DNA from 4 places in the Aureimonas sp. SA4125 genome. Region 2 is predicted to be linked to each of the others. Evidence: predicted binding sites of a transcription regulator. Region 2 holds the regulator's gene; each other region holds the start of a gene.

Region 1 (2,199 bases), 860 kb from region 2:
CGATGCTGGCCTTGCCGGCGATGCACACGAGCACCTCGAACCCCGTGACGTGGAAGTGCCAGAAGTCGTAGACCGTGTAGGTCCACGTTCCCTGCCACCCGTTTTCCCGCAGCAGGAAGTGCACCGACGCCGCGGGCGTCGCCGGATCCAGGACTCCTGCCGCGACAAGGAGCGGCAGGGCATTGTTTGGAATTCCGGCCGCCGCGTCAGGCTGGAGAAAGACCTGCCGCGAGGTCCGGCCCGTCACGCGAGCTTGGTCCTCAGGAAGTCGACGGTCCGCTGCCATGCGAGATCGGCGGCCGCCTTGTCGTAGCGCGCGGCCGAGGTGTCGTTGTTGAAGGCGTGGTTGACGCCGTCATAGACATGGATCTGGTGCTCGACGCCTTCCTTCTCCAACGCCGTCTTGTAGGCGTCGATGCCGGCATTGATGCGGGTGTCGAGACCGGCATAGTGCAGCATCATCGCCGCCTTGATCTTGCCGACGTCTGCCTCCTTGGGTTGCCGGCCGTAATAGGCGACGCCGGCCTTGAGATCGGGACCGGCGATGGCGAGCTCGCTGACGAGCGCGCCGCCCCAGCAAAAGCCGATGGCGCCGACCTTTCCGTTCACGCCGTCAGCCTGCCGCAGCCAGACCTCGCTGCCGACGGCGAGCGCGACGGTCTTTGCCGGATCCAGGCCGCCGATCAGTTCGCGCGCCTTGTCCTCGTCGGGCGGCGTTCCGCCTTCGGTCGAGAGAAAGTCCGGTGCCAGCGCCACGAAGCCTTCCTTGGCGAGCCGCCGCGTGACGTCCTGGATGTGGCCGTTGAGGCCCCGGTTCTCGTGGATCACGATGACACCGGGAAAGGGACCATCCCCTTTGGCGGGCTTCACCAGATAGGACTTCATCTCCGTGCCGTCGGCGTTGTAGGTCGCCCAGACTGCCGTGATATCGGGATCGTCCGGGGCGACGACCGCCGCCTTCGCGCCGGAGGCCGCCAGCAACGGTGCCACCGCCGCAGCCGCAGCCGCCGAGCCGGCGAGCCCGCTCAGCTTCTGCATGAAGCCGCGGCGGTCGAGCGTCAGATGCGTATATTCGTCGTAGGCGTCGATCATCGCTTGGGTGATCTCCGTCTGGCTCATCCTGTCCTCCTTCATGATTGACCTTCCTGACGCCGAACGACGATGCCGCCGCGGCACGGTGGTCCGGCGAACATATTATTGCTTCGGTGCGCGGCGGTGGCTTGTGCCGCTGGGCATGCTCGGCTCGACCAGGACGAGCCATGCTGTGGGTCGCCGCGTTCCCCTAGTGTTCCCGCGGATATCGATTAGATAGGAAGCCATGAGCGATTCCAATGATCCGAGCCGGCGCGAGTCGAAAGAGGCAGTGCCACGCGGCGGCGGCATTGCCGCCCGAGCCCTCGCAGCCCGCGGCCAGCGCGCGCCAGACTATCTCGAGGGCCTCAACGCCGAGCAGCGCGCCGCCGTCGAGGCGACGGAGGGTCCGGTGCTCGTGCTCGCCGGCGCCGGCACCGGCAAGACGCGGGTGCTGACGACGCGAATCGCGCATATCCTGTCGACCGGCAAAGCCTATCCGAGCCAGATCCTTGCCGTCACCTTCACCAACCGCGCGGCGCGCGAGATGAAGACGCGCATCGCCCTCCTCGTCGGCGAACAGGTCGAGGGCATGCCCTGGCTCGGCACCTTCCACTCCATCGGCGTGAAGATCCTGCGCCGGCATGCCGAGCTCGTCGGCCTCAAATCCAACTTCACCATTCTCGACACCGACGACCAGATCCGCCTGATCAAGCAGCTGATCCAGGCCGCCAATCTCGACGACAAGCGCTGGCCGGCGCGCGCCTTCGCCGGCCTTGTCGACGGCTGGAAGAACAAGGGCCTGACGCCGAAGGACATCCCGGAGGGCGATGCGCGAGCGTTTGCCGACGGCAAGGGACGGATGCTCTACCAAGCCTATCAGGACCGGCTGGTCAGCCTCAACGCCACCGATTTCGGCGATCTGCTGATGCATCCGATCGCCATTTTCCGCGCCCATCCGGACGTGCTGGCCGAATACCACCGCCGCTTCCGCTACATCCTCGTCGACGAGTACCAGGACACCAATGTCGCGCAATATCTCTGGCTGCGGCTTCTGGCGCAGCGGCCGAAGGCACGGGCCCAACAAGCACAGCCGCATCCGGCACATCCGATCTCCCCCCTTGAGGG
Region 2 (2,199 bases):
GCTGGCTGCCAGCGGCGGATACCCCGAGGTGTCGGTCCGACGGCGTCCGCGCATCGCGGTGCTGGCCACCGGCGACGAGCTCGTCCTGCCCGGCGAGAGCATCGGTCCGTCGCAGATCGTCGCGTCGAATTCCTATGGCGTCGCGGCGATGGTGACGTCGGCCGGCGGCGTGGCCCTCGACTACGGCATCGCGCGCGACGATGCCGCCGAGATCGGCGGCTTTCTCGACCGCGCCCTCGCCGAGCACGTCGACATCTTCGTCACCATCGGCGGCGCCTCCGTCGGGGACCACGACCTCGTCGCCGACGTGTTCGCGCAGAAGGGCGTCACGCCGGATTTCTGGAAGGTCGCCATGCGTCCGGGCAAGCCGCTGATGGCAGGTCGCATCGGCTCGATGCGACTTGTCGGACTTCCCGGAAATCCCGCGTCCAGCCTCGTGGCGGCGACGCTCTTCCTGAGACCCCTCGTATCGACGCTGGCCGGATGCCCGAGCGCTCCGATGTACCGCAACGCCGTTCTCGGCACCGATATGCCGGCCAATGATCTGCGTGCCGATTTCATCCGCGCGACGCTTGGCGAGAGAGAGGCCCTGACACCGGTCGTCATGCCCATCACACGCCAGGACTCCTCCCTCCTCTCGGTCTATGCCCGGGCCGACGTACTGCTCCGGCGCGAGCCGTTCGCGTCCGCCGCAAGAGCCGGCGACCCCTGCCGCTACATCCTGCTCGACTGAGGCAGTCGCGCCACCGCCCCTTGCGGAACACAACTAGAACAGATAGGTTTGTTCAGGTTTTGTTTTATAGGGATTCTCACCGATGCTGACGCGCAAGCAGCACGATCTGCTGATGTTCATTCATGGACGGTTGCAGGAAGTCGGCGTGCCGCCGTCCTTCGACGAGATGAAGGATGCGCTGGACCTCCGGTCGAAATCCGGCATCCACCGGCTGATCACCGCACTCGAAGAACGCGGCTTCATTCGCCGCCTGCCGAATCGCGCTCGCGCGCTGGAAGTGTTGCGACTGCCCGATTCGGTGACGCAGATGCCGAAGCGGACGGCGTTCACGCCGAGCATCGTCGAGAACTCCCGGGCCCGCACCGAGCCGGTGGCCGAAGTCGCCTCCCTGCAGAAGCGCCCGCGCGCCGTCTCCAACGAGAACAGCGCGGTCGGCATTCCGATGATGGGTCGCATCGCCGCGGGCGTTCCGATCGCCGCGATCCAGAACAACACGCAGCAGATCTTCGTGCCGCCCGACATGCTGGGTGCGGGCGAACACTTCGCCCTGGAGGTCAAGGGCGACTCGATGATCGAGGCGGGCATCCTCGACGGCGACACCGTCGTCATCCGGCGTGCCGACACGGCGACGCCTGGAGACATCGTCGTCGCCCTCGTCGACGAGGAGGAGGCGACGCTGAAGCGCTTTCGCCGTCGCGGCAACACCATCGCCTTGGAAGCGGCAAACCCGGCCTATGAGACCCGCATCTTCGGATCGGACCGGGTCAAGGTCCAGGGCCGCCTCGTCGGGCTGATTCGACGGTACTGACAAACGCCGGGGCCTCTCGCAGGACATCGCGCCTGCCCGCCGGTGCATCCCTCCCCGGTTGCGTCATGGAGACGAGGATGCAGCCGATGCGGGCTGGGCCAACGTCGGTGTAGTCTGCCGGCCGTCAGGCGTGATCCGCTCGCCTGCGGGGCTGACGCCGAGGAGCGAATCCGCCGGGTCCGATTGCGCCGACGAGTCCGGCTGTGCCGACGAGTCCGGTTGTGCCGACACGTCTGGTTGCGATGACACCGCGGTCGAGGGGTTCCGCCAGGTCTCCGGCCAGGGTGCGTCGCGGTGGCGATTCCAGGGCTCAGGCGCGGAATCGATCGATGCCACCTGGCGCGGCCCGGGGCCATCGCCGTAGACGGCGATCGAGCCGCTTCGGCGCAGGGTCTTGAGCGTCAGCAACATCGCGCCGGAGCGGCAGGCATCGAGCCGGATGGCGCGCGCCACGATGGCGACATCTCCCTCGTCGCAGGCCCGGCCGGTTTGCCGATAGTCGTCGGTCCAGGTCACCCGGATACCGCCTCTCGTCGTCGCACGGCAGAAGGCCATCGGCCTTTGTCGTCGCGAACTGGCGATTGTCGTGGGTTTTACGCCAGCGGACTGAAAGGTCTTTGCCCCGGCGGGCGGAAGGCCTGGCGCCGTGGCATTGTCG
Region 3 (2,199 bases), 1.6 Mb from region 2:
AACTATGACGAGGTCCGCTACGAAGGCTTTGGGCCGGGCGGCGTCGCCGTCATCGTCGAGGCGCTGACCGACAACCGCAACCGCACCGCCTCCAACGTCCGCTCCTATTTCACCAAGTCCGGCGGCGCCCTTGGCGCAACCGGCTCGGTCTCGTTCATGTTCGACAAGGTCGGCGAGATCGTCTTTGCGCCGAAGGCTGGCGATGCCGACAGCGTCATGGAAGCGGCCATCGAGGCGGGGGCCGACGACGTCGTCTCCGACGAGGACGGCCACACCATCGTCACGACCTTCGAAAGCCTTGGCGAAGTGTCGAGCGCGCTCGAGACGGCACTGGGACCCAGCGAAAGCGTCAAGATCATCTGGCGTCCGCAGAATGGCGTGCCTGTCGACGAGGAAAAGGCCGAGAGCGTCATGCGCCTCATCGCCAATCTCGAAGACGACGACGACGTGCAGAGCGTCTATGCCAATTTCGAAGTCGACGACGCCGTCATGGCGAAGCTCTCGGCCGCCTGATCGGTCGCCGCCGATTGTCGGCCAGCTTCGTCACGGCTGACCGGCCGGGGCATCCTGTTTACGCCTCGGTCGGCAGTCCGGCATCATCGTAGATGTCGGCCAACGTCAGCGTCGCGCCGATCTCGGGCAGCGAAATGCTCGCTCCCAGCTCTTCCACGACCAGCGACGCCCAAACGTTCCGGACGCCGCGACGCCAGACGATGACGCGGGGCGCCTCGCTGTCGACGAGAAGCACCACGGCGACCGCCGAATGCGCTTTATATTCCTCGACCTTCTGGAATCGGTCGAAGCGCATGGTCGACGGCGACAGCACCTCGACGAGGACCCGCGGTTCACTGACTTCCATCGACCGGTCCGGTTCCGAGCGGCAGTCGACGAGAATATCAGGGCGGCGGACATTGCCGTTCGGATTGCGGATGGCGATGTCGTCGGTGTGCGGCCGACAGGGGCTGCCGCGCAACTGGTTTCGCAGGGAAGTCAGGATGTTCACGGTGATCGTGTCGTGCCGACGCGACGCTCCCGTCATCGCCTTCGGCGTCAGCACGGGCACGCCGTCGACGAGCTCGTAATTGCAGTCCTGATCGAGCTGCCAGACGAGAAACTCGTCGGCGGTCATTCGCTGCACCGTTTTTGCTCGGCTCATTCCGTGCCTCGCGACGAGAATCGCCATATCATAGGAGGAACGCGGGCAAACGCAAAGCAGGATGTTCGTCCCGCCACGGACACGCACACCAGGGCCGCATTCATCGCCGCATCGCCCATTGCAGCCTGCTCGCCTCCCTGTTGGCATTATGTTCCAATTCGTTCACTCTCTGTCTTCATGCTCTCGACTGATTCGAAGAGAAGCGAGGGTTAACAAAGTGTTACAGCGACCGACAATTCGTATTCTGGGCATCGATCCTGGCCTCCGTCGCACCGGCTGGGGTGTCGTCGAAAGCATCGGCAATTCGCTGAGTTTTGTCGCGGCCGGCACCGTGACCTCGGACGCGAAATTCGATCTCGCCACGCGCCTGCGGCAACTCTACGACGGGCTCCAGGCGGTGATGGCCACCTACCGGCCGGACGAGGCCGCCGTCGAACAGACCTTCGTCAACAAGGACGCGGTGGCGACGCTGAAACTCGGCCAGGCCCGCGGCATCGCCATGGTCGTTCCCGCGCTCGCCGGCCTGCCGGTCGCCGAATATGCGCCGAACGCGGTGAAGAAGGCGGTGATCGGCGTCGGCCACGGCGACAAGAAGCAGATCCACATGATGGTGAAGGTCCTGATGCCGCGGGCGACCTTCGACACGGAAGACGCCGCCGATGCGCTCGCCATCGCCATCTGCCACACCCACCATCGCCAGTCCGCGGCCGCCCGGGCGGCCTTCGAAGCGCGCTGATGTTCTTGACTTGTTCTTGACGGCGACGTAAGTAATACCGACAAGGTATTACCTCTCCAGGCAAGGTGCGGCGTCTGTGCGCGTGACGGAAAACGGCCAGGTGACCATCCCCAAACCCATGCGCGACAAGCTCGGGATCGGTCCGGGAAGCGAGGTCGAGTTCGTCCTGCGTAACGGCGAGATCTTGGTTGAGGCCAATACTGACGCTGCTGAAATCCCCGATGCGGTTTTGATGCGCCACATAGACCGGTACACCGGCAGCTTTAGCTTTGACGGTCTGCAGGCCGATGACGTCTTCCATTGGCTG
Region 4 (2,199 bases), 2.2 Mb from region 2:
CCTGCAACTCGCCGGCCGTCTCCGACGCGCCGATCGCGACTTCCCTCGTGATCGCCACCGGCCCGGTGTCGAGCCCGGCTTCCATACGCATGACCATCATGCCGGTGGTCGCATCCCCCGCCTCGATCGCCCGCTGGATCGGGGCAGCGCCGCGCCAGCGCGGCAGCAGCGAGGCGTGACCGTTGAGACAGAAATGCCGGGGAGTGTCGAGCGCTGCCTGCGGCAACAATAGGCCATAGGCGACGACGACCGCGACATCGGCATCGAGCGCCCGCAGAGCATCGATCGCCGCCGGGTCTCTCAGCGACAGCGGCGAGCGGATCTCGAGGCCCAGGCGCTCGGCCTCGGCCTGCACCGGCGAAGGCGTCAGCGTCAGGCCGCGGCGACCGGCGGCGCGCGGCGGCTGGGTATAGACGCACACGACTTGGTGGCCTGCGGCGACGACGGCGGAAAGGGTCGGCACCGAAAAGGCCGGCGTGCCCATGAAGACGATTTTCAGCGCCATGGCCGCGCTCCCGCGCTCAGGCTCTGCGGGCGATCTTGGTGAACTTCTTCACCACCATCTCCCGCTTCAGCTTGGAGATGTGGTCGATGAACAGGACACCGTCGAGATGGTCGATCTCGTGCTGCAGGCAGGTCGCCAGCAGCCCGCTCGCCTCTTCCTCGTGAATTTTCCCGTCGAGACCGAGAAAACGCACCGTCACCGTCGCCGGGCGCTCGACCTCGGCATAGTAGTCCGGGATCGACAGGCATCCCTCTTCGTAGACCGACCGCGCGTCGGAACGGGTGAGGATTTCCGGGTTCAGGAAGACGCGCGGCGCCTTCTCGTCGTCCTCGCCGGAAAGGTCGATCGTCAGCATGCGCAGTGGCTCGCCGACCTGGATCGCCGCAAGGCCGATGCCCGGCGCATCGTACATCGTCTCCAGCATGTCGTCGGCAAGTTGCCGGACGGCGGCGTCGACCGTCGCCACGGGGGCGGAGACCTTGCGCAGCAGCAGGTCGGGCAGGATGATAAGCGGCTTGATCGTCATCGTCGTGACGTAATGCCTGCGGGCGCGACGGTCAATCTCGCTGTGCCGGCATCACAACTGTTCTTGTTTTGATCTTCCTTTTCGAACCCGGTCGCGCTAACATCTCGAGATGAGCCTCGACTCCCTCCTCACTCTCTTGGACGTCCCCCTCTTCACCGTCGCCGGCCGCTCAGTCGGCCTCGGCACGACGCTTCTAGCCGGTGCGTTGGTGGTGGCGCTGGGCCTTGTCTGGCGCGGGCGCGGGTCCGGCCACGAGGCCGAAAGGCTGGACGCGATCCTGCAGGCGCAGGCCGAGGTCAACGGCCGGATGCAGAGCATGGCGGAGATCTTCGCGGCCCGGCAGGGCGACATGACGCGCACGCTCGCCGAAAGGCTCGACGGCATGTCGTCGCGCGTCGGCCAGTCTATCGCCGCGACGACGAAGGAAACGCAGGAAAGCTTGTCGGGTCTGGCCGAGCGGCTGGCCGTGATCGACCGGGCGCAGGGACGGATCGTCGACCTCGCCGGCGAAGTCGTGCGGCTGCAGGACATCCTCTCCAACAAGCAGACCCGCGGCGCCTTCGGCCAGGGGCGGATGGAGGCGATCGTGATGGATGGGCTGCCCACCGGCGCCTATTCCTTCCAGGCGACGCTGTCGAACGGCAAGCGACCGGACTGCCTCATCACCATGCCGAATGGCGCGCCATCGCTGGCCATCGACGCGAAATTTCCGCTCGAGTCCTGGAGCGCCTTCCGCGAAGCCGAGGACGAGGCGCACCGGCTGTTTTCGGCGCAGCGCCTGCGCCGGGACATGGATGTCCATGTGAAGGCGATCGCGGAAAAGTATCTCCTGCCCGGCGAGACGCAGGATACCGCCTTTCTGTTCGTGCCATCGGAATCGATCTTCGGCGAGTTGCACGAGCATTTCGCCGACATCGTGCAGAAGGCACACCGCGCGCGCGTGGTGATCGTCTCGCCGTCACTGCTGATGCTCTCGATCCAGGTTGTGCAGGCCATCCTGCGCGATACGCGGATGCGCCAGGAAGCCGGCGAAATCCAGAAGGAGGTGCGGCTCCTGACCGAGGATCTCGGGCGCCTCGACGCCCGGGTCGCGGCGTTGAAGACCCACTTTTCCCAGGCCGGCCGCGATGTCGACCAGATCCTTGTCTCGACCGAAAAGCTCCTGAAG

What was found. The regulator LexA, encoded in region 2, represses DNA repair genes until DNA is damaged. The targets are predictions, from matches to a motif close to TGTTCNNNNTGTGTTCNG.
Region 1: the regulator LexA is predicted to act here: its motif matches at 1,276-1,293, upstream of Sa4125_RS15455 (UvrD-helicase domain-containing protein).
Region 3: the regulator LexA is predicted to act here: its motif matches at 1,295-1,312, upstream of ruvC (crossover junction endodeoxyribonuclease RuvC).
Region 4: the regulator LexA is predicted to act here: its motif matches at 1,090-1,107, upstream of rmuC (DNA recombination protein RmuC).

The regions. Positions count from the first base shown of each region.
Region 1 covers NZ_AP025032.1:3,261,530-3,263,728, forward strand. Annotated here, with positions in the region: gene Sa4125_RS15445 (hypothetical protein) at 1-247, opposite strand, end outside; gene Sa4125_RS15450 (dienelactone hydrolase family protein) at 244-1,119, opposite strand; gene Sa4125_RS15455 (UvrD-helicase domain-containing protein) at 1,319-2,199, shown strand, end outside.
Region 2 covers NZ_AP025032.1:2,404,215-2,406,413, forward strand. Annotated here, with positions in the region: gene glp (gephyrin-like molybdotransferase Glp) at 1-733, shown strand, start outside; gene lexA (transcriptional repressor LexA) at 816-1,541, shown strand; gene Sa4125_RS11150 (ComEC/Rec2 family competence protein) at 1,605-2,199, opposite strand, start outside.
Region 3 covers NZ_AP025032.1:829,904-832,102, forward strand. Annotated here, with positions in the region: gene Sa4125_RS03785 (YebC/PmpR family DNA-binding transcriptional regulator) at 1-513, shown strand, start outside; gene Sa4125_RS03790 (Uma2 family endonuclease) at 572-1,156, opposite strand; gene ruvC (crossover junction endodeoxyribonuclease RuvC) at 1,374-1,892, shown strand; gene Sa4125_RS03800 (AbrB/MazE/SpoVT family DNA-binding domain-containing protein) at 1,969-2,199, shown strand, end outside.
Region 4 covers NZ_AP025032.1:227,815-230,013, reverse strand. Annotated here, with positions in the region: gene fmt (methionyl-tRNA formyltransferase) at 1-505, opposite strand, end outside; gene def (peptide deformylase) at 522-1,031, opposite strand; gene rmuC (DNA recombination protein RmuC) at 1,141-2,199, shown strand, end outside.